3 regions of the Shinella oryzae genome follow, and region 3 is predicted to be linked to each of the others. Evidence: riboswitches for the same ligand, from Rfam matches in the RefSeq annotation. Region 3 holds a riboswitch; each other region holds the start of a gene.

Region 1 (7,355 bases), on a different replicon from region 3:
CGGCAGGAGACGGTGGTGCGAAGGGCCGACGATGAAGCGCGCGGCATGCGGGATGACGAGCCCGACGAACCCGATGGAGCCGACCATGCTGACGACAGCGGCGGTCATCAGCGCCGTGATGCCGAACAGCACGACCTGGACGCGCCGCACGGCGATGCCGAGTGCGGCGGCGGCATCCGTGCCGAAGGCGAAGGCGTCCAGCGCGCGGGCGTGGAACAGGCAGGCGAGATATCCGGTAATGGCGACCGGCACGGAGAGATAGACGTCGGTCCAGCGCACGCCGCTCATCGAGCCGAGCAGCCAGAACAGCACGCCGCGCGCCTGTTCGGCATTGGCGGATGTGGTGACGATATAGGAGGTGAGTGCATTGAAGAGCTGCGAGCCGGCGACACCGCACAGAATGATGCGCTCGCTCGACCGGCCGGCACCGGCCGCAAGGACACCAACGAGCAGGAAGGCGACGATCGCGCCGATGAAGGCGCCGCCCGACAGCGTCAGCGCGCCGTAGCCGAGGCCGAGGATCATGACGCAAACAGCGCCCGTCGAGGCGCCCGCCGAGATGCCGAGCACATAGGGTTCGGCAAGCGGATTGCGCAGCATTGCCTGGAGCACGACGCCGCACAGGGCAAGCGACGCGCCGGCGCTTGCGGCAACGAGCGCGCGGCTGAGCCGGTAATCCCAGACGATACCCTGGTGAATGCGGTTGAGTTCGAAGGACGTGCCGAAGATCCGGTTCGACACCGCCCTGACCGTCGTGGACAGGGGAATGGCGATCTCGCCGATCGCGACGGCGAGGCTGATCATGATCGCGAGCAGGATGACGGCGACAACGGTGAGCGCTACGAGCGCCCACCAGCGATGGTGTCTGGATGCGGCAGCCCTCACTGCGACAGGCCGAAGGACTTGATGCCGGCAGCCAGCGTCTCGATACCGTCGATCGTACGGATCGTCGGGTTCATCGACTGGGCATCCATCATGACGAAGCGCTTGTTCTTCACCGCATCGAGTTCCTTGGTGACAGGGTCGTTCTCAAGGAAGTCGATCTTGGTCTGCGGGTCGTCGGCTGCATAGCGGCGGCGATCCATCGTTGCCAGCACGATGACGGCGGGATTTGCCTGTGAGATGGTTTCCCAGCCCACCAGCGGCCATTCTTCTTCGGTGGTGACGACGTTCTTCGCGCCGATCGTCTTGAGGATATAGGCCGGTGCGCTGTTCTTGCCGGCGATGAAGGCGTCGCCGCTCACCTCCTTGCTGGAGAACCAGAACACGACGGGAAGGTTCTTGCTGGCGGCGCCCTCGATGGAGGCGACGGCGTCGGTCTCGCGCTTCTTCAGGTCGGCGATCAGGGCGTCGCCGCGCTCCTTGATGTCGAAGATTTCGGAGAGTTCGGCGATTTCCTGATAGATCAGGTCCATCGTGAACAGCTCCTTGCGAACGCCGTCGCCGCCGTCGGTGTTGATCTTGGCGACGCAATCGGCCGGTGCGACGTAAGTGTTGATGCCGAGATCGGCGAATTGTTCGCGCTTGCCGACCGCGCCCTGCACGCCGACATGCCATTCGAATTCGGCGGCTACCAGGTCCGGTTCCTCGCCGACGACGGATTCGAAGCTAGGGTCGTTGTCGGCAAGCCGCTTGATCTTGCCGTTGGCCTCGGCATAGGCGGGCAGAACCGGGCCGACCCAGACGGCGGTGCCGGCGATCTTGTCGGCAAGGCCGAGCGAGAACAGGACCTCGGTCATGCCCTGGCCGATCGAGACGATCTTTTCGGGCGCTTTTGTAAAGGTGACCTGCTGGCCGCAATTGTTGATGGTGAGCGGATATTGGGTGGCGGCGAAGCCGGTACCGGCTAGGGCGGTCAGGCCGACGGCGAACGAAATGGTGGCGATGATCTGGCGCATGGAAACCTCGATTCCGGGAGAAGGCGAGCGCTGCGAAGCGCAGCGGGCGACGTGAGTGTCAGCTCGCGCGGAAAGCCCAATCGAGGCGGATGGATGCCGTCATATGGCGAAGGTTCAGGTCAGACATATCTGCTCCTTTCCAGGCATCCCCGCCCGGTTGATTGGATCGTGTTCGACGGCAGGTCTCCTGGCTCACGGATGTCTGTCGCTCATCTGCCTTCCCGCGGTGTTTCGCAGTGGCATGGCCGTTAAGGCCCGGGGATGGTCGACAATCCGCTTACAGTTGCGGGGGCAGCCACGGTCTTGGTCCCTTTTGGGTCGTCCGCACCGTGTTCCCTATTAATCCCTTCGGAGTCGTCCTCCGGGAACCGTCGCATTCCCCTTATGACGCGCCCCGATCCGCGTCAAGGCGCAGATGCTCGCTTGCGGAAGACACTGCCGCGTCTTCGTCGAAAACGGGACGTATGCAGGCCGCGATGGATGGCTTCGCCTGCTGCGCGAGCGTGCGTCGCATCGGCATCTTGCCCTTCAAGGCGATGCCATGCCATTAGAATAGCTTGATTTCTGGAGACGGATACATGGCGGAAAGCACGATGCTCGGGCGAGCGTGGAAATGTCTGGTAGTGGCGGCGTGCCTGTTCATGGCTAGCGCCGCCAGTGCCACGCCTGTTCTCGTCGTCGATCCCGACAGCCATCAGGTGCTGTACGAGGAAGATGCCGGCGTGCCGTGGTATCCGGCGTCGACGACCAAGCTGATGTCGGCTTTCGTGACGTTCGAAGCGCTGAAAGCGGGAGAGGTGACGCTGACGACGCCCGTGACCATGACGCGCAATGCGACCAAGCAGGCGTTCCTCGAATCCGGGCTGACCTTCGGCCGGGCGATGACGCTCGAGGATGCGCTTTTCGCCATGATCACCGCCTCTGCCAACGACGTCGCTGTCGCCGTCGCCGAAACGGTGGCGCCCAACGAGGCCGCCTTCGTCAAGCGCATGAATGACGCGGCGGCGCGTCTGGGGTTGACCGGCACCCATTTCGCCAACCCGAACGGTCTGTTCGATAAGACCAACTATACGACTGCACGGGACCTCGCGATCCTCGGCATGGAAGTCGACCGGCAGTTTCCCGAATACCGACGCTTCTTCCTGGCGTCGTCGGTCACCATCGACGGCAAGGAGATCAAGTCCAACAATCTGCTGCTGACCCGCTATCCGGGCACGACGGGGATGAAGACGGGCTTCCTGTGCGCATCCGGTCGCAATATCGTCGGGCTCGCCGCGCGAAACGGCAAGCGGGTGATGGTGGTCATTCTGGGCGCGACGACGGAGCGTGAGCGCAACGAACGCTCCGCCCAATACATGACCCAGGCCTTCGAGGGGCGGCTTTCCGGCGGCGCGCGCGTCGAGGACCTGGCGAACCGCAAGGATGTCGCACCGCAGGACATGCGCGTGCGCCTCTGCACCGACCAGAGCGCAGCCTACGAGGCAAGCCGCGACGCGCTCTACCCGATGGGGCTGCCCGGCCACGAGAGTTATCTGCAGGGCGAGACGAAAGGCGAGGTTCACACCATCAGCACATGGGCGGACGATACGGCCGTGGATGTGCCGATACCCGCCCGCCGGCCGTCTTAGTCCGGCGTCATGATGGCTCGGAGGCGCGCTCCAGCGTCTTCAGCATCGTCCGTTCCGCCAGGTTGAGGTAGGCGTCGAGCTGCGCGGCGGCCTCTTCGCGCTTGTTCTGTTCAAGCAGCGTCACGATCTCGCCGTTCATGTCCACGAAGGGCGCGTGCAGGTGCGCCGGGTCTTTCAGCAGCCCGAAGCAGAGCCGCAATTCCGCTGATATGCGTTCGTAGAATTCGCTGATGCGCGTGCTGTCTGCGAGATCGATGATCGCCGCGTGGAAGGTCATATTCGCGCTGCCGACGCCCGTCCAGTCACCGGCGTCGCGCCGCTCACGTCCTTCGGCGACCGCATCGCGCATTGCCCCGATGGCCGCATGCTGATGCCAGGCCTGGCGCAGGGCAGCACATTCCAGCATGCGCCGCACGCGGTATATGTCGATGACGGAGGCCATGGTCGGGACCGCGACGAAGACGCCGCGGTTGGCCTCATGGCGCAGAAGGCCGTCCTTGGTCAGCAGGCGGAACGCCTCGCGCAGCGAATTGCGCGACACGTCGAAGCGCTCGCTGAATGCTGCCTCGGACAGGCGCTGGCCGGGCGAAAGCTCTCCGGCGATCAGCAGCGCGCGGATACGCCGCGCCAGGCGGTCGGCAAGTGGCAGGCCCTGCCCATCCTCTGTCATTGTGTTTTTCCTCGCCCCATAATGCTCGTCGCTCTTCACTAGAGGAATGATTGTTGAACAATATTGATATTTTTGTTCTTTCATGTAAAGTCCTCCCTATCTGAAGGATAGCCATGGAGGGAACATGACGGCGATGGATCTCAACAGCGATCTCGGCGAGGGCTACGGCGCTTGGCGGATGGGTGATGACGCTGCGATGCTTGCCATCGTCTCCTCCGCCAATATCGCCTGCGGGTTCCACGCGGGCGATCCCGCCGGCATCTATCGCACGGTGAAGGCTGCCGCCGCGAATGGTGCGGTGGTCGGCGCCCATGTCTCCTACCCTGATCGCGTCGGATTCGGACGGCGCGATCTCGATATCACCACGGAAGACCTGACCGCCGACGTCATCTACCAGATCGGCGCGCTGAAGGGCATCGCGGCGGCGGCGGGAACGACGGTCCGCTACGTGAAACCGCACGGAGCGCTTTACAATCGCATTGCCTACGATGCCGGGCAGGGGCAGGCGGTGATCGATGGCATTCTTGCGGTCGATCCCTCGCTCATCCTGATGGGGCTCGCCAATGCCCCGATCCTCGATCTCGCCCGACGCACAGGCCTTTCCGTCGTTGCCGAGGCCTTTGCCGACCGGGCCTACACGCCGAAGGGCGAACTGGTCTCGCGTCGCGAAGCAGGTTCGGTCCTGCATGATGAGACCGTCATTGCAAACCGGATGGTGCAGCTTGCCCGCGGCGGAACGCTCCAGGCCATCGACGGCAGCACGATCCAGATCGAGGCGCAGTCGATCTGCGTGCACGGCGACAGCCCGGGCGCCGTTGCCATTGCGCGTGAAATCCGGCGTCGTTTCGAGGCGGAAGGTATCGCCATCCGTTCTTTTGCCGAACAGGCCTGAACGCCGTCCTCGCCGGGACTGTCCTGAAACATCGCCTTCGCGAGGCTCCGATGCGCGTTCTCCCCGTCAGCCTGACCACGGTCCTCGTCGAACTTGCCGATCTCGACGAGACGCTCGCACTCTTCGCGGCATTGCAGGCTGAGCCCATCGACGGCGTCGAGGAGATGGTGCCGGCCGCCCGTACGCTGATGATCCGTTTCCGGCCCGAGGTAATGTCTCCGGCGGCGCTTGCCGAACAGGTCGGCCGGCGCGATCTGTCGGCCCGCATCGAACCGTCCCGGCATCTGGTCGAGATCCCTGTGCACTATGATGGCGAAGACCTTGCCGATGTCGCGGAACTGACGGGCCTCAGCGTCGCGGAGGTCATCCGCCGGCACACCGGGAGCGAGTTCACCGTCGCCTTCTGCGGTTTCGCGCCGGGGTTCGGCTATCTTGTCGGCGGCGATCCGGCGCTGCATGTGCCGCGTCGCAAGAGCCCGCGCACCCGCGTTCCCGCCGGTTCCGTCGCGATTGCCGGCGCTTTCAGCGGCGTCTATCCGCAGGAGAGCCCAGGCGGCTGGCAGATCATCGGCAAGACACCCGTCAGAATGTGGGACATCGATCGCGAACCTGGTGCCCTGTTGCAGCCCGGATATCGCGTCCGGTTCCGCGATATGGATGCGGCCGGCAGGTCCATCGATGTTCCCGGGGCGCTCCCGCGCGCCGTACCGGTTGGACGTGCCGAGGGGTCGCAGTTCAGCGTGCTGGCCGCGCCGATCCCCGCTGTTTTCCAGGATCTCGGCCGCTTCGGCCAGACGGGGCAGGGCGTGTCCGCCTCCGGTGCGCTGGACCGTTCGGCCTTCAACGCCGTCAATCGCGTGATCGGCAATCCGGTGAACACGCCGGCACTGGAACTCACGCTCGGCGGCTTCAGTTTCGCCTGTAATGCGCGAGCGGTGATCGCGCTTGCCGGCGCAACCGTATCGGTGACCGTACGCGATCATGCGGGTACGAGCCGGGAACACCAAACCTATGCACCGATCGCGCTGGAGCCCGGCGATATCGTGACCATCGGTCACCCGCGCAGGGGCATGCGTACCTACCTGGCGGTCAGGGGCGGTTTCGAGGTGGCGCCGGTTCTGGGCAGCGCTGCGACCGATACGCTCGCCGTCGTTGGACCTCCCATTGTCACGGCCGGCTCCGTGCTGGCGCTGAAGCACGAGACAGCAGGGCTTTCGAGCGTCGCGCTCGACGAGGCTGCCGCCTTCGATCTGCCGGGTGCCGATGATGTCGTGACGCTCGATGTCGTGCTTGGGCCACGCACCGACTGGTTCACCCAACAGGGGTTGGAAACGCTGACGAACCAGCTCTGGCAGGTCACCCCGCAATCCAACCGCATCGGTATCCGCCTGGCCGGCGACGTGCCGCTGGAACGCAGGGATAGCGCCGAGCTGCCGAGCGAAGGCACGGCGACCGGTGCGATCCAGGTTCCGCATAGCGGCCAGCCGGTGCTGTTTCTCGCCGACCATCCGCTGACGGGCGGTTATCCGGTGATCGGGGCCGTCGCCGACTACCATCTCGATCTGGCAGGGCAGATCCCCGTCAATGCGAAGATCCGTTTCCGTCCGCTCGGCCCTTTCGCCGACATTGCCGCGACCCGTTAGGAGACATGCCGTGAAGAAAGTCCTGATCGCCAATCGCGGGGAAATCGCCGTCCGGATCGTGCGGGCCTGCCGCGATTACGGCCTGCAATCGGTCGCGGTCTACGCGGACCCGGACGCGGATGCGCTCTTCGTGCGCCAGGCCGACGAGGCTTACGGTCTCGATGGGGTGCGGCCGGCCGAAACCTATCTCGATATCGAAAAGCTGATCGCCATCGCCCGGCGTTCCGGGGTGGATGCCGTGCATCCCGGCTATGGCTTCCTCTCCGAGCGGGCCGAGTTCGCGCGCGCCGTGCTGAACGCGGGCCTCACCTGGATCGGCCCCGACCCTGAAGTCATCCAGGCGCTCGGCGACAAGGTCGAGGCGCGCCGGATCGCCGCTCAAGTCGGAGCGCCCCTCGTGGCCGGCAGCGATGGCCCGGTTTCGTCCCCTGCCGAGGTCCTTGCATTTGCAAAGCAGCATGGATTGCCTGTCGCCATCAAGGCGGCGCATGGTGGCGGCGGCAGAGGTCTCAAGGTCGCCTGGAAGATGGACGAGATCGCCGATCTCTACGAATCGGCGGTGCGCGAGGCAACGGCCGCTTTCGGCCGGGGCGAGTGTTTCCTCGAACGATTCCTCGACCGCCC
Region 2 (7,355 bases), 960 kb from region 3:
GCTCTACAAGTGGCGCGGCGGCTTCTCGAAGGGCCGTTCCTGCTCCGTCGAGCTGACCGTGAACGATGCCTACCGCATCACCAATATCCGCGCGATTGGCGACCGCGTCGACCCGAAGGGCGGCCCGAGCCATTGCGAGACCGTGCTCGACGCCGCGAACACGTGACGGGCGGCTGACCCCGCAGACCTGACAAGGGCCATGCGGCGACGCATGGCCTTTTTTCATGGAGGAAGACATGGAAGACCGCCTCTACCACGACCCCGCCCTTGCCGATTTCTACGATCTCGAAAACGGCTGGGACCGCTCCGAGGACTTCACCTTCTGCCGGGCGCTCGCCGCCGATGCCGACAGCGTGCTCGACCTCGGCTGCGGCACGGGGGAACTGGCGGTCGCGCTGTCCGGCGACAGGATGGTCGTCGGTATCGATCCGGCGCCCGCCATGCTGGAGATCGCGCGCGCCAAGCCGGGTGCGGCGCGTGTCGACTTCATCGAGGGAGATGCGCGCACGCTGCGGCTTGGCCGGCGCTTCGCGCTCGTCATGCTGACGGGGCACGCCTTCCAGGTGTTCCTCACGCCCGAGGACCGGCGCGCCGCGCTCGCCACCATCGCCGCGCATCTGGCGCCCGGCGGCCGCTTCATCTTCGACAGCCGCGACCCGGCCTGCCGCGAATGGGAGGAATGGGGGCCGGAGGGTTCGCGACGCCGCCTCGAGCATCCCCGGTTCGGCGCCGTGCAGGCGTGGAACGATGCGGCCTTCGACGCCGGCACCGGCATTGTGACCTACGAAACGCATTATGAGATAGAGCAGACCGGCCAGCGCCTGGCGGCCGCCTCGCGCATCGCCTTTCCGGCCAAGGAAGAGCTGGAGGCGCTGATTGCCGACGCCGGCCTGCGGGTCGAGCGCTGGTACGGCGACTGGCAGGGCAAGGCCTGGGCGCCCGGCGCGCGCGAGCTCATCCCGCTCGGCACGCTTGCCTGACGCCCCACAGGCGCTTCCTCAGACGGACCGCATCAGGCCGCCATCGACGCGGATGTTCTGGCCCGTGATGTAGCCGGCGCCCTCCGAGGCGAGGAAGGCGACGGTCGCGGCGATCTCCTCGCTGGTGCCGTAGCGCTTCATCGGCACGCTGTCGCGCCGCTCCTCGGTGCCCGGCAGGCTGTCGATCCAGCCCGGCAGCACATTGTTGATGCGGATGTTGTCGGCCGCATAGGTGTCGGCGAAGATCTTCGTATAGGCGGCAAGCCCTGCGCGGAACACGGCCGAGGTCGGGAACATCGACGAGGGCTCGAAGGCCCAGGCGGTGGAGATGTTGACGATCGACCCGGACTTCTGCGCCTTCATGATCGGCGCCACCAGCCGCACGGGCCTGACGACGTTCAGGAGATAGACGTCCATTCCCTTGTGCCAGTCCTCGTCCGTGATGGCGGTGATCTCGGCGCGCGGGCCGTGGCCGGCGCTGTTGACCAGCACGTCGATGCGGCCAAAAGTCGAGACGGCGAAGTCGACGAGCCGCTTGAGGTCGTCGTTGGACTGGTTGGAGCCGGTGACACCGATGCCGCCCAGCTCGGCGGCCAGCGCCTCGCCCTTGCCCGACGAAGACAGGATGGCCACCTTGAAGCCATCTGCCGCCAACCGCCGTGCCGAGGCCGCGCCCATGCCGCTGCCGCCGGCGGTGATCACCGCTACCTTGTTCTCGCTCATACCTGTCTCCCGTCTTCGAATGAGAACCGTTGATAGCACCTTCCGCCCCCGCGCGCGAAGCACCTTCCGTCGCCGGACCAATGCGATTATCAATCGAACAACCGAGCGCCCCGCCATGGAGCATGACAGATCGTGACTATGCCAGAAGACGCGCCCGCAGCGCGCCCGCGCCGGGCAACCCGCGTCACCCTGCTGTGCCGCGGCGCCACGGCTGCCAACCGGCAGGCACGGTTCTCCGCCGGTGATAGCCTCCTGCCGAAGGAGCCGGCCCGCGCGGCGGCTCTTGCCGAGAGCCTTCGGCCCTTCGACCGCGTGTTCTGCGCGCCGGAGGCCTGTGCGGCCGAAACGGCGGCGGCCTTCTCCGCCGCACCGATCCCCTGCCCGGCGCTGCGCGATCTCGACTATGGTTCGTGGAGCGGAGAGACGGTGGACGAAATCGCGAAGCGCTTTCCAGACGCGCTGCGGCACTGGATGGCCGATCCGGCCGCGGCCCCGTATGGCGGGGAAAGCTTCGAGACGGCGGCCAGCCGTGCCACGGGCTGGCTCGATGGATTGCACGGCACCGGCGGGCGCATCCTCGCCGTGACGCATGCCATGCTGCTCAAGCTGGTTTTCGCGCATGTGGTGGGCGCACCGTTGACGGCGGTGTGGCGCATCGATGTCGAGCCGCTCGGCTTTCTCGACCTGTCGAGTGATGGGCGCCGATGGGCGCTGCGCGGTTTCGGCGCCGGCCTGCCCCCGGCCGGTCCCGACAGCGGCGCGTGACGGTTCAGCCCGTTGCGGCGAGCGGCAGGAACGGCACGATGGCGCCCGTCGCCTCGTGGCCCGGCGCGTCCTCATCCGCCGCAATTCCCTCCGCGCCTCTGTCGAGCACGGCGCGCCATTGCGAGACCAGCGCCAGATAGGAGCCGCCGCCGAAGCGGCGCGCCATCCTGTCCTGCTGGCGCAGCGTGATGCGCACCGTCGCGCGGCTGAAACGATCGGTGTGGGAGAGGAAGGATTCCGGCTCGACACGCCGCGCCAGCCCATCCAGCACCGCCTTGCGCAGGATGGGCAGGTCCGGGCGGGCGAACTGCGCAAAGAGATCCTGGAAGCGCGCATGGTCGTCGATGTCGAAATCGAGATCGCGGCCCAGGCTGTCCATGACGGGATTGGCGGGATGCAGATAGCCGAGCGGCACATGGTATTTCGGGATCGGCGTGTTGGCCGAATGGGTGCGCCGCGAGCGGATGAGGTGCGGCAGGAGATGGGTGTGCGGCCCCGGCGGCGAGACACCGCCCGTATCCGGGCCGCCGATCTTCTGGAACACCTCGATACGGCCGAGACGGGTCAGCGCGACGCGATGCGGATGCGCCTTCAGGATGGCGGCCGTCGCCGGATTGTGCGGATCGAACAGGCTGCGGCCGGTCTCGGCGCGCAGGATGGCGAGAAGGGCCGGATCGTTGGTGCGGATGCAGAAATCGCATTGCGGCAGGGCAAGGCCGAGATCGAAGAGGATGGCGGCTCTGTCTGCCACGCGCACCGCCTCCGCGTCGGGGCCGAGTTCGGTCAGCGCTTTGCGGCCGTTCATCGCCGCGTCGCGCTGCGGCAGGCAGAGTGCTACGCCATGGCTCCAGCGCTGCGGGCGGCAGCTCAGCGCCTCATAGGCGACGAGCACAATCTGCCCGACCGTATCGGCATCGAGCCGGATGGCGCCGCGCGGGTGGCGCGCACGAAGAGCGTGGGCGCATCGGCCTGCAGATACTCGCCCGGGTCCTGGTGGAATTCCGCAACGGCGCCGTAAGACCCCATGCTCCACCCGGCCCGCCGGTCGATGAGATGATCGATCAGGACATCCCTGATATCCGCCATGGTTTCCTCCGTCTCGATTGAACGCCGCGGCGTTGCATCGGCGTGGACCGCGCCGGCCTTTTACTGCCGGCGCGATACCGGTTTGTCAGGCGGCCTTGAGCAGGTCGCCGTGCGGGTCGAGCACGAACTTGGTCGCCGCGCCCTGGTCGAAGCTCTCGTAACCCTGGACGGCATCGTCGAGCGCGATGATCTTCGCGTTGACGATGTCGGCGATGGGCAGGCGGTCGTGCAGGATGGCCTGCATGAGCTGCCGGTTGTACTTGAGAACAGGCGTCTGGCCGGTGTGGAAGGACTGCGCCTTCGCCCAGCCGAGGCCGAAGCGCAGCGAAAGGCTACCCTGCTTGGCGGCGCTGTCGACGGCGCCCGGATCTTCCGTGACATAGAGCCCAGGAATGCCGATCGAGCCGGCGGCGCGGGTGATCTCCATCATCTGGTTGAGCACGATGGCCGGCTGCTCGCCGCCCGCATGGCCGCGCGCCTCGAAGCCGACGGCGTCGATGGCGCTGTCCACCTCGTTCGTGCCAACGACCTCGGCGATCATGTCACCGAGACGGTCGCTCTTGGAGAGGTCGATCGGCTCGAAGCCCACCCGAGCGGCGTGCGCCAGACGGTCCTTGTTGAAGTCGCCGATCATCACGACCGCCGCGCCGAGAATGCGCGCGGACGCGGCCGCCGCAAGCCCGACCGGGCCGGCACCGGCCACATAGACCGTCGAGCCGACGCCCACGCCGGCCTTGACGGCGCCGTGAAAGCCCGTCGGCAGGATATCGGAGAGCATGGTGAGGTCGCGGATCTTCGACATGGCCTTGTCGCGATCCGGGAACTTCAACAGGTTGAAATCGGCATAGGGGATCGTGACGTAGCGAGCCTGACCGCCGATCCAGCCACCCATGTCGACATAACCATAGGCACCGCCGGCGCGCGAGGGATTGACGGTGAGGCACACGCCAGTGTCCTGCGACTTGCAGCAACGGCAGCGCCCGCAGGCCACGTTGAACGGCACCGATACGATGTCGCCGATTTGAAGCATCTCGACGTCGATGCCCTTCTCGATGACCTCGCCGGTGATCTCGTGGCCGAGGACGAGGCCAGGCATGGCCGTCGTGCGACCGCGCACCATGTGCTGGTCGGAGCCGCAGATATTCGTCGAGATCACCTTGAGGATCACGCCGTGTTCGATACGGCGGCCATCGGGGGCCTCCAGCTTCGGGTCGTCGATGTCGCGGACCTCGACCTTGCCGGGTCGCATGTAGACGACGCCTCTGTTCCTGCTCATGTCTGTCTCCTCCTGGGTTTTGCCTCGTCCAGCCCGCCTGATGCGCGCCGGATCCTCTCGGAACGACCGCGCAGGCCAACGGGCGGAGCGCGGACCGTCGCTCGACGAAGGATGGAGAGGAGAAGGAAACGGGCCTATCGAGAGGACGCCGTTCACCTCTCGATCGCCCACCGCAATCGGCCGAGTCATCGTTCCAGGGCTGGTTTCCGGGCTTCGGAACTGTCCTTTCGGACGCTGCCGGCACCTTCCCGGCCTGATAGCCAGTGGTCTCTGCCGGAGCTTCGTTCCGCTACCGTTGCGGGGGCAGCGCCGGTATTCGACCGGCTTCCCAATTATCCATCCCGACTTGGCCGGGACGGCACCCTGAACGCACCCAGAAAATCATCCGGCAGGCCGAAAGACCCTCGGGAATACGACATCGACGGCGCCCCGAGCGACACGCCGCCGAACCGGCCGCCGCGGCTCAGAAATCCCAGTCGTCATCCTCGGTCGCGACCGCCTTGCCGATGACATAGGACGAACCGGAGCCGGAGAAGAAGTCGTGGTTCTCGTCGGCGTTCGGCGACAGCGCCGAGAGGATCGCCGGATTGACCTTGCAGGCTTCCGGCGGGAATAGCGCCTCGTAGCCGAGGTTCATCAGCGCCTTGTTGCCATTGTAGTGCAGGAACTTCTTGACGTCCTCGCTGAGACCGACGCCGTCATACAGCTCTTCGGTATAGCGGGCCTCGTTGTCGTAGAGCTCCAGCAGGAGATCGAAGGCGAAATCCTTGATCTCCTGTTGCCTGTCGGCGCTCAGGCGCTCGGCGGCGCGCTGGAACTTGTAGCCGATGTAATAGCCGTGCACCGCCTCGTCGCGGATGATGAGGCGGATCATGTCGGCGGTGTTGGTGAGCTTGGCGCGGCTCGACCAGTACATCGGCAGATAGAAGCCGGAATAGAACAGGAAGCTTTCGAGGAAGACGGAGGCGACCTTCTTCTTCAAGGGATCGGTGGACGCGTACTGCTCCATGATCAGCGCCGACTTCCGTTGCAGGAACTCGTTTTCCTCCGACCAGCGATAGGCGTCGTCCACATCGGGCGTCAGGCAGAGCGTCGAGAAGATCGAGGAATAGGAGCGCGCGTGCACGGCCTCCATGAAGGAGATGTTGGAAAGCACGGCTTCCTCATGCGGCGTCGCCGAATCCTCCATCAGCCTGACGGAGCCGACGCCGTTCTGGATCGTGTCGAGCAAGGTGAGCCCGGTGAAGACGCGGATGGTGAGCTTCTGCTCTTCCGGCTTCAGCGTCGCCCAGGAGGGAATGTCGTTGGACAGGGGCACCTTCTCCGGCAGCCAGAAATTGCCGGTCAGGCGGTTCCAGACCTCCAGATCCTTGTCGTCCTCGATGCGGTTCCAGTTGATGGCGCGCACGGCGGCGGCAGCCTTTGGCGCCTTGGTCGTCACTTGGATATTCATGGTCTTCCCCGAAATCAAAGCGCACACGAGACACAGCCCTGCACTTCCGTGCCTGACAGCGCCATCTGGCGAAGGCGGATGTAGTAGATGGTCTTGATGCCCTTCTTCCAGGCGTAGATCTGCGCCCGGTTGATGTCGCGTGTCGTCGCGGTGTCGCGGAAGAACAGCGTCAGCGACAGGCCCTGATCGACATGCTGGGTGGCCGCCGCATAGGTGTCGATGATTTTCTCCGGGCCGATCTCATAGGCGTCCTGGTAGTAATCGAGGTTGTCGTTGGTCATGAAGGCGGCGGGATAGTAGACGCGGCCGATCTTGCCTTCCTTGCGGATCTCGATCTTCGAGACGATCGGGTGGATCGAGGAGGTCGAGTGGTTGATGTAAGAGATCGAGCCGGTCGGCGGCACGGCCTGGAGGTTCTGGTTGTAGAGCCCGCCGTCCATGACAGCCGACTTCAGTTCCTGCCAGTCCTGCTGCGTCGGGATGTGTATACCGGCTTCTTCGAAGATGCCGCGCACCTGCTCCGTCGCCGGCAGCCATTCCTGCCCGGTGTATTTGTCAAAATATTCGCCCGAGGCATATTTGGAATTCTCGAAGCCCTTGAAGCTCACGCCTTTCTCGACGGCCAGCCGGTTCGAGGCGCGCAGAGCGTGATACGTCACCGTGTAGAAATAGATATTGGTGAAATCGACGCCTTCCTCCGAACCGTAGAAGATGCGCTCGCGGGCAAGATAGCCGTGCAGGTTCATCTGGCCGAGCCCGATGGCGTGGCTGTCGTCGTTGCCCTTCTCCACGGAGGGGACGGAGGAGATGTGGCTCATCTCAGAAACGGCCGTGAGCGCACGGATAGACGTCTCGATGGTCCGTCCGAAATCCGGCGAATCCATCGCGGCCGCGATGTTGAGCGAGCCGAGATTGCAGGAGATATCCTTGCCCATCTTCGCATAGGAAAGATCGGCGTTGAACGCGCTCGGTTCGCTGACCTGCAGGATTTCCGAGCAGAGATTGCTCATGGAGATGCGGCCCGCGATCGGGTTCGCGCGGTTCACCGTGTCCTCGAACATGATGTAGGGAT
Region 3 (7,355 bases):
CGCCGGAAATCATGCCCGAAGAGGCGCGCGCCGCCCGCCCGGACGCGATGATCTGCACCGGCCGTTCGGACTTCCCGAACCAGGTCAACAACGTCATCTGCTTCCCCTACATCTTCCGCGGCGCGCTCGATTGCGGCGCGCGCACGATCAACGAGGAAATGAAGATGGCCGCCGTGCGCGCCATCGCAGCGCTCGCCCGCGAAGAGGTGTCCGACGTCGCCGCCCGCGCCTATTCCGGCGAAACGCCCGTCTTCGGCCCGAACTACCTCATCCCCTCGCCCTTCGACCAGCGGCTCATCCTGCGGATTGCGCCGGCCGTCGCGCGCGCGGCCGCCGAAACCGGCGTGGCCATGCGCCCGATTGCCGATTTCGACGCCTATCTCGACCAGCTGAACCGCTTCGTCTGGCGCTCGGGCTTCATCATGAAGCCGATCTTCGCGGCGGCGAAGAATGCCGAGAAGAAGCGCGTGATCTTCGCCGAAGGCGAGGACGAGCGCGTGCTGCGCGCAGCCCAGGTGCTGCTGGAAGAGGAAATCGCCAAGCCCATCCTCATCGGCCGCCCGCAGATCATCGAGACGCGCCTCAAGCGCTATGGCCTGCGCATTCGCCCCGACAGCGATTTCGAGGTCATCAACCCGGAAGACGATCCGCGCTACCGCGACTATGTCGACGATTATTTCCGCATCGTCGGCCGCAAGGGCGTCATCCCGGAAGCCGCACGTACCATCGTGCGCACCAACCAGACCGTCATCGGTGCGCTGGCCGTCAAGCGCGGCGAGGCCGACGCGCTGATCTGCGGCGTCGAAGGGCGCTATGCCAAGCACCTGCGCGATGTCAGCCAGATCATCGGCAAGAAGCCGGGCGTGCTGGACTTCTCCGGCCTCAGCCTGCTGATCTCCCAGCGCGGCGCGACTTTCTTCACCGACACCTATGTCACCTTCAATCCGACGGCAGAGGAAGTTGCGGAAATGACGGTGATGGCGGCCAAGGAAATCCGCCGTTTCGGCATCACGCCGCGTGCCGCCCTCGTCTCGCACTCGAACTTCGGCTCGCGCGATTCCGACAGCGCCTACAAGATGCGCCGCGCGATGGATATCGTGCGCGAGATCGACCCGACGCTGGAAGCCGACGGCGAAATGCACGGCGATGCCGCGATTTCCGAAACGCTGCGCCAGCGCGTCATGCCGAACTCGACGCTATCAGGCGAAGCCAACCTCCTGGTCTTCCCGAACCTCGACGCCGCCAACATCACGATGGGCGTCGTCAAGACCATGACGGACAGCCTGCATGTCGGCCCGATCCTGCTCGGCGCCGCCCTGCCTGCCCATATCCTGTCGCCGTCGGCCACCTCGCGCGGCGTCGTCAACATGGCGGCACTTGCCGTGGTGGAAGCCTCCTACCCGGATTGATGCCGCAGGCGGCCTATCGAGACGGACGGCCGCCGGCAAACCCGGCGGCCGTTTTCGTCAGGAAGGACCCGAAAGGCTGATCCTGCGCGTGATGCCGATCGCTTCCAGAAACGCCGCGTCGTGGCTGACGACGACGAGCGCGCCGTCATAGGCCCGCAGGCCCGCCTCCACCGCCTCGATGGAATCGATATCCAGATGGTTCGTCGGCTCGTCCAGCACAAGCAGGGCCGGCGGCTGCCCGGCGCCCAGCACGCAGGCGAGACCAGCCCGCAGCAATTGCCCGCCGCTGAGGCTGCCCGCCACCTGCAAGGCCGCATCCGCCCGGAACATGAAGCGCGCCAGGGCGGCCCGGCAGGCATTCTCGTCCGCACCGGGATTGATCCGCCGGAAATTGTCGCGGATCGACAGGGCCGGGTCGAGCAGGCTCACCCGCTGGTCGAGCATGGCAAGATCGGTGAAGAGGCGCACGCTGCCCCTCTCCGGTTGCAGGTCGCCCGTCAGCAGCGACAGGAGCGTGGTCTTTCCCGAACCGTTCGGACCGGTGATGGCGATGCGCTCCGGGCCCGTGACGACGAGGGAGAAACCGCGGATAACCGGTTGCTCCGGCCGGTAACCCGCCGCGACATCCTCCATGCGCAGGACCACCCGGCTTGCCGGCAGGCGCGTCGGCGGCACGTTGACCGTCAGGGGCTGGAGCACTTCGATACGCGCGCGGGCCTTGGCGACGGCGTCGCCCGCCTCCGCCTGCCGGCCCTCGGCAAGCCGCGCATTCGCACCGCCCGTGAGCTCGCTGCGCTCCTTCATGGCACCGAGAATTATGCGCGGGATATCCCCCCGCGCGCGCTTGCGGCGGCCCGCGCTTTCCTTGCGGGCGTGGCGCTCGGCAATGACCTGCATGGTGCGCGCCACCTCACCCGCATGCTTTTCCGCATCGGCGAGATCGCGATGGGCCGCGGCCAGTTCGAGCGCCTTGCGCTGCCGGTAGGCGCTCCAGTTTCCGCCATAGCTGCTAGCACCCAGTGTCGTCAGTTCGACGATGACGTCCATCGTCTCCAGCAATTCGCGGTCGTGGCTGACGACCACCGCGCCGGCCCGCCAGCCGGCAAGCAGGTCGAGCACCGCCTGCCGGCCCTCACGGTCGAGATTGTTGGTCGGCTCGTCGAGCAGCAGGAAATCCGGCTCCTGGAACACCAGCGCCGCAAGGGCTGCCCGCGTGCGTTGCCCGCCCGACAAGGCCGACAGCGGGGTATCCGAGCCCGCCTGAAGCCCGACACGCGCGAGCGCAGCTGAAAACCGCGCCTCCACGGTCCAGTCGGCATCGGCAAGCGCGTCGGCGTCCGCCGCGCCGCGTTCCGCGCGGGCGATGAGGTCGAGCATGTCGGCAATGCCGAAAAGATCGGCGACTGTCTCTCCAGCGGTGATCTGCACGGTCTGGCGCAGCACGCCTAGCGTACCGTCGACGGTGATGGCCCCCGATCGCGGAATAAGTTCGCCCGTGACGAGCCTGAGCAGCGTCGTCTTGCCGACGCCATTGCGGCCGACAAGGCCGGTGCGTGCGGCGCCGAAGGTCAGGTCGAGATCGGAAAGAAGCGTGTGCCCGTCAGGCGTGGACCACGAGATTTTGGAAAGCGTGATGGAATGCGGCATGGATGCGGATATCCCCGATGACAAAACGAAGTCGATTTGCGGTCGGGTTGAAATCCATGAAGCACCATCCGGTCGGTATTGACCATGGCCGCAATCTAGGGGCTGACCAAGGCGGTTGCAAGGCAGGCGGGTATCGAGGCCGTTAATCACGAATGCCTGTCGGCGTTGCACTTGCCCCGGCGCGCCCTATGATAAGTGAACGAAAGCCGGTTTTCGCCGGCCGTTTCGACATGCTCGAAGATCGATAGGGATCGATACCGTGAAGGGACGCAGTCGCTTCCTGTTTGCCGTCGCAACCGGCCTGTCGCTTCTTTTATCCGGCGGCACGGCGCTGGCCGACGTGTGCCAGCGCCTGAAAACGGAATTGGCGAGCCTGCCCAAGGTCGTGGTCGATACCGCGAACGCGCGCAAATACGCTTCCGCCATCGCCCGCCAGAACATCCAGCTGCGGCAGGCCAAAAGCGACCAGCGCCGCCTGCGCTGCTCCGGCGGCAGCATCATCGTGATCGGCGGCGCCAATGCCGATGCCTGCGCCACGCTCGCCACCGTCATCGGCAAGATGGAGCAGAACCTCCAGATCCTCGACAGCAAGCGGCGCGACCTGTCGGGTGGCGGCACGTCGAAAGCCAGGCGCAACCAGTTGCTCTCCAGGCTTGAGGCCGAGGGCTGCAACGACGCGAAGGTGACGCCGGTTGCCGCGACCGAGCGCCTGCGCTCGCTCGACGACACGCGCACCCTGCCGCTGGGAACGACGCCCGAAGGCAGCGACCGGCTGCAATTGCGCTCGCTGGGCGGCAATGCCGGCCACGGGAACCTGCGCACCGTCTGTGTGCGCACCTGCGACGGCGGCTTCTTCCCGATCTCCTCCAACGCTTCGCCGATGGATTTCCGCCGCGACCAGCAGGTCTGCGCCATGATGTGCCCGCAGACCGAGACGGAACTGTTCTACCAGGCGATGGGCCGCGGGCAGGAAACCGAGCAGATGACCTCCACGGTCACCGGCCGCGCCTATGTCGAATTGCAGAACGCCTTCGCCTACCGCACGCGCGATCTCTCCAAGCCCGGCGCCTGCGGCTGCAACCTTACGGCCTACTATCAGGAGATGATCAAGCGCGAAAAGGCGGCCCGCGGGGAGACGACGACGGAAACGGCGCCCGATGGCGGGGCCGGCTCCGTGACCACGATCCACGCGCTGCCCCGCAAGGAAGAGGCAAAGGTTCCGGTCAAGGCCGCCGAGCGTGAGTACGATCCGTCCAAGCACAAGGTGCGCACGGTCGGCCCGGCCTTCCTGCCGGAAAACGAATCCGCGATCGACCTCGGCCGTCCGGCCGATGCCGACGTCAACTGACGTCCGGCCAGCGCTCCTCGAAGACCAGTTCCTCCAGCGGCAGGCGCTGCCGCCAGCCCTTCACGGCCAGCTCCGGTTCGCCATAGAGCTGGTCGACGAAACCGACGCACAGCCAGGCGACGATCTCGATATGGTCAGGAATGCCGAGGATGGCGCGGATATCGCTGTCGTGGAAGATGCTGACCCAGCCGACGCCCACCCCTTCCGCCCGCGCCGCAAGCCAGAGGTTCTGCACGGCACAGACGGTGGAATAGACATCCATGCGCGGATTGTGCGTTCGCCCCAGCACGACGGACCCTGCCCGTGTCGGATCGCAGGTCACGCAGATAGACAGCGGCGCCTTCAGGATGCCTTCGAGCTTCAGCGCGCGATAGCGTGCCTGCCGTTCGCCGGAAAACATCGCCTCCGCCTCGGCATTGGCTTTCAGGAAGGCCGCATGCACCGCCTGACGGGTGGGCAGGTTGCGCACGAGAAGGAAGTTCCACGGCTGCATGAAACCGACCGACGGCGCATTGTGCGCCGCCTGCAACAGCCTGCGGACCAGATCGTCCGGCAAGGGATCGGGCAGGAACTGGTCGCGCACGTCGCGGCGTGTTTCGATGGCGCGGTAGACGGCCTGCCTCTCCTCACACGGAAAGGCGTCCGCCCGGACCAGAGGGTCCCACGGTTCGGTTCGCATCGTCATCTCCCCAACAATGCGCAAAACCTGCCGCCGTCCGCGCGGTTCGGTCCATCTCGCCAGGCCGGTCTTCTGACTTCGGTTCACACGGCCCCGCCCTGCCTTCCCGGTTGAACAACCAGTGGCAAAACCCTGAATCGATTCAAGGTTTTAAGGACAAGCCATCCCCGTCACAGCGTTGGGCACGTACCGGACCTGGGTTTCCCCGCACCGGTTTCCCGATTCTCCCGCAAGCGGGCACCTGACGGCCGGATTGTGCACGGCACGGCTCAACGATCAAGCCCGCGGCCGCAAAACGGCCTTATCGCCTCAACCGTTATCGACCACTTTCTTGAGGGGCTGTGCCTTCAAACGCGCCTTGCGGTTCTTGTCGGTGAGTTCGACGTCGGAAAAGGCCAGCAGCTTGTAGAATTGGTTGTGGCCGTAAGACTTAAGATCGAAGTTTGGTTGACACGCTTGCAAAGTCTTCATGAGGTCCGGCAGCGCAACCCATGGACCATCCAACGGCGGCGCTTCGACGAAAATGCGTTGCAGGAGTTCTCCCTTTAACGCCCGCCGAACAGCCGGTGCCTGCTTTGCGACAGGCTTTTCGCCGGCTTTCACCGACACTGAACTGGCATTGGCTTTCACTGCATCGACGATCCTGAAAACATCAAACGCCGCCTGAAAGCGGCTTGAAGCTTTCGAGCACGCCATGCCAACGGCGATCTTGCCAGCGCGCCGAATTCGCATTGCCAATTGCGTGAAGTCGCTATCGGCAGTGGCGAGGCAGAACACATCCACTTCTCCCGAATGAAGTTCGTCCATGGCATCGATCACCATGGCGATATCAGCACCGTTCTTGCGGTTTGCACCGGCCACGGTTTGCCGGGTCGTGAGGGCATGAAGTGCGGCGGCATCCAGCCAAGGCTTGAGGGATGGATTCGAGAAGTCACCGTAGATGCGGCGATCAAGCAGCAGGCCGTGCCTTGTCGCCTCTTCAATGAGTTTACCAGCGACACCTGAAGGCACGTTCTCTGCATCGACGAAAAGGACAGCCCCGCGTTGCGTCATACCCACTCCCCTTGAGAAGGAATGCATATTAGCATCGCCCACTCCGCCTGCAATCAGAGAGGTTACTTTTCGATTTCACAGGTTAACGCACAACTACCAGGCGCAGAAAGATAGCCAGCACCCCGCGCCCCTTACCCCCGGTCGCGGAAGCGGTTGGTGATGGGGTAGCGGCGGTCGCGGCCGAAGTTCTTGCGGGTGATCTTCACGCCGGGCGCCGACTGGCGGCGCTTGTATTCGGCGATGTAGAGCAGGTGTTCGATCCGGTGGACGGTCGCCGCGTCGTGGCCGCGCGCCACGATCTCCTCCGTGCCCATCTCCAGCTCGACGAGGCATTCGAGGATGTCGTCGAGCACCGGATAGGGCGGCAGGGAATCCTGGTCGGTCTGGTTTGGCCGCAGTTCGGCGGACGGCGCCTTGTCGATGATGTTGTGCGGGATCACCTCGCCCGTCGGGCCCAGCGCGCCGGGCGGCACATGCTGGTTGCGCCAGCGCGACAGCGCGTAGACCTGCATCTTGTAGAGGTCCTTGATCGGGTTGAACCCGCCGTTCATGTCGCCGTAGAGCGTGGCATAGCCGACCGACATTTCCGACTTGTTGCCCGTCGTGACAACCATCGAGCCGAACTTGTTGGAAATCGCCATCAGGATCGTGCCGCGCGTGCGGCTCTGCAGGTTTTCCTCGGTGATGCCTTCTTCCGTGCCCTCGAAGGTCTCCGACAGTGCGGAAAGGAAGCCGGTCACGGGCGCCTCGATCGGCACAATGTCGTAACGGCAGCCCAGCGCCTTCGCGCAATCGGCGGCGTCCTTGAGCGAATCCTCCGACGTGTAGCGGTAGGGCAGCATCACGCAGCGCACGCGCTCCTCGCCCAGCGCATCGACGGCGATGGCCGCGCAGATCGCGGAGTCGATGCCGCCGGACAGGCCGAGCACGACGTTCTTGAAGCCGTTCTTGTTGACGTAGTCGCGGAAGCCGAGCAGGCAGGCACGGTAATCCGCTTCCTCGCGCTCGGGAATTTGCGACATCGGGCCGCTGTCGCAGGCCCAGCCGTCGCCGCGCCGCTTCCACGTCGTGAGCGCGATGGTCTCCTCGAACTGGCTCATCTGGAAGGCCAGCGTCTTGTCGGCGTTGAAGGCGAAGCTCGCGCCGTCGAAGACAAGCTCATCCTGGCCGCCGAGCTGGTTGGCGTAGAGCAGCGGCAGGCCGGTCTCGATGACCTGCT

The links. Region 3 has a riboswitch for cobalamin ahead of bluB (5,6-dimethylbenzimidazole synthase). Riboswitches for the same ligand answer to the same signal wherever they lie in the genome.
Region 1: linked by a shared signal. The riboswitch ahead of K6301_RS18285 (ABC transporter substrate-binding protein) and the one ahead of bluB (5,6-dimethylbenzimidazole synthase) in region 3 are both predicted to bind cobalamin.
Region 2: linked by a shared signal. The riboswitch ahead of fdhA (formaldehyde dehydrogenase, glutathione-independent) and the one ahead of bluB (5,6-dimethylbenzimidazole synthase) in region 3 are both predicted to bind cobalamin.

What each region holds. Positions count from the first base shown of each region.
Region 1 covers NZ_CP081988.1:453,479-460,833, reverse strand. Annotated here, with positions in the region: gene K6301_RS18290 (FecCD family ABC transporter permease) at 1-885, opposite strand, end outside; gene K6301_RS18285 (ABC transporter substrate-binding protein) at 882-1,898, opposite strand; cobalamin riboswitch at 2,059-2,286, opposite strand; gene K6301_RS18280 (D-alanyl-D-alanine carboxypeptidase family protein) at 2,477-3,526, shown strand; gene K6301_RS18275 (GntR family transcriptional regulator) at 3,534-4,196, opposite strand; gene K6301_RS18270 (LamB/YcsF family protein) at 4,321-5,088, shown strand; gene K6301_RS18265 (5-oxoprolinase subunit B/C family protein) at 5,139-6,731, shown strand; gene K6301_RS18260 (acetyl/propionyl/methylcrotonyl-CoA carboxylase subunit alpha) at 6,742-7,355, shown strand, end outside.
Region 2 covers NZ_CP081987.1:650,983-658,337, reverse strand. Annotated here, with positions in the region: gene K6301_RS03220 (hypothetical protein) at 1-166, shown strand, start outside; gene K6301_RS03215 (class I SAM-dependent methyltransferase) at 237-980, shown strand; gene K6301_RS03210 (SDR family oxidoreductase) at 999-1,703, opposite strand; gene K6301_RS03205 (histidine phosphatase family protein) at 1,842-2,468, shown strand; partial or broken gene K6301_RS03200 (DUF6925 family protein) at 2,473-3,494, opposite strand; gene fdhA (formaldehyde dehydrogenase, glutathione-independent) at 3,640-4,830, opposite strand; cobalamin riboswitch at 5,011-5,211, opposite strand; gene nrdF (class 1b ribonucleoside-diphosphate reductase subunit beta) at 5,294-6,283, opposite strand; gene nrdE (class 1b ribonucleoside-diphosphate reductase subunit alpha) at 6,298-7,355, opposite strand, start outside.
Region 3 covers NZ_CP081987.1:1,607,763-1,615,117, forward strand. Annotated here, with positions in the region: gene K6301_RS07995 (NADP-dependent malic enzyme) at 1-1,409, shown strand, start outside; gene K6301_RS08000 (ABC-F family ATP-binding cassette domain-containing protein) at 1,467-3,056, opposite strand; gene K6301_RS08005 (DUF2865 domain-containing protein) at 3,316-4,404, shown strand; gene bluB (5,6-dimethylbenzimidazole synthase) at 4,397-5,083, opposite strand; cobalamin riboswitch at 5,129-5,343, opposite strand; gene K6301_RS08015 (NYN domain-containing protein) at 5,393-6,136, opposite strand; gene K6301_RS08020 (NAD+ synthase) at 6,268-7,355, opposite strand, start outside.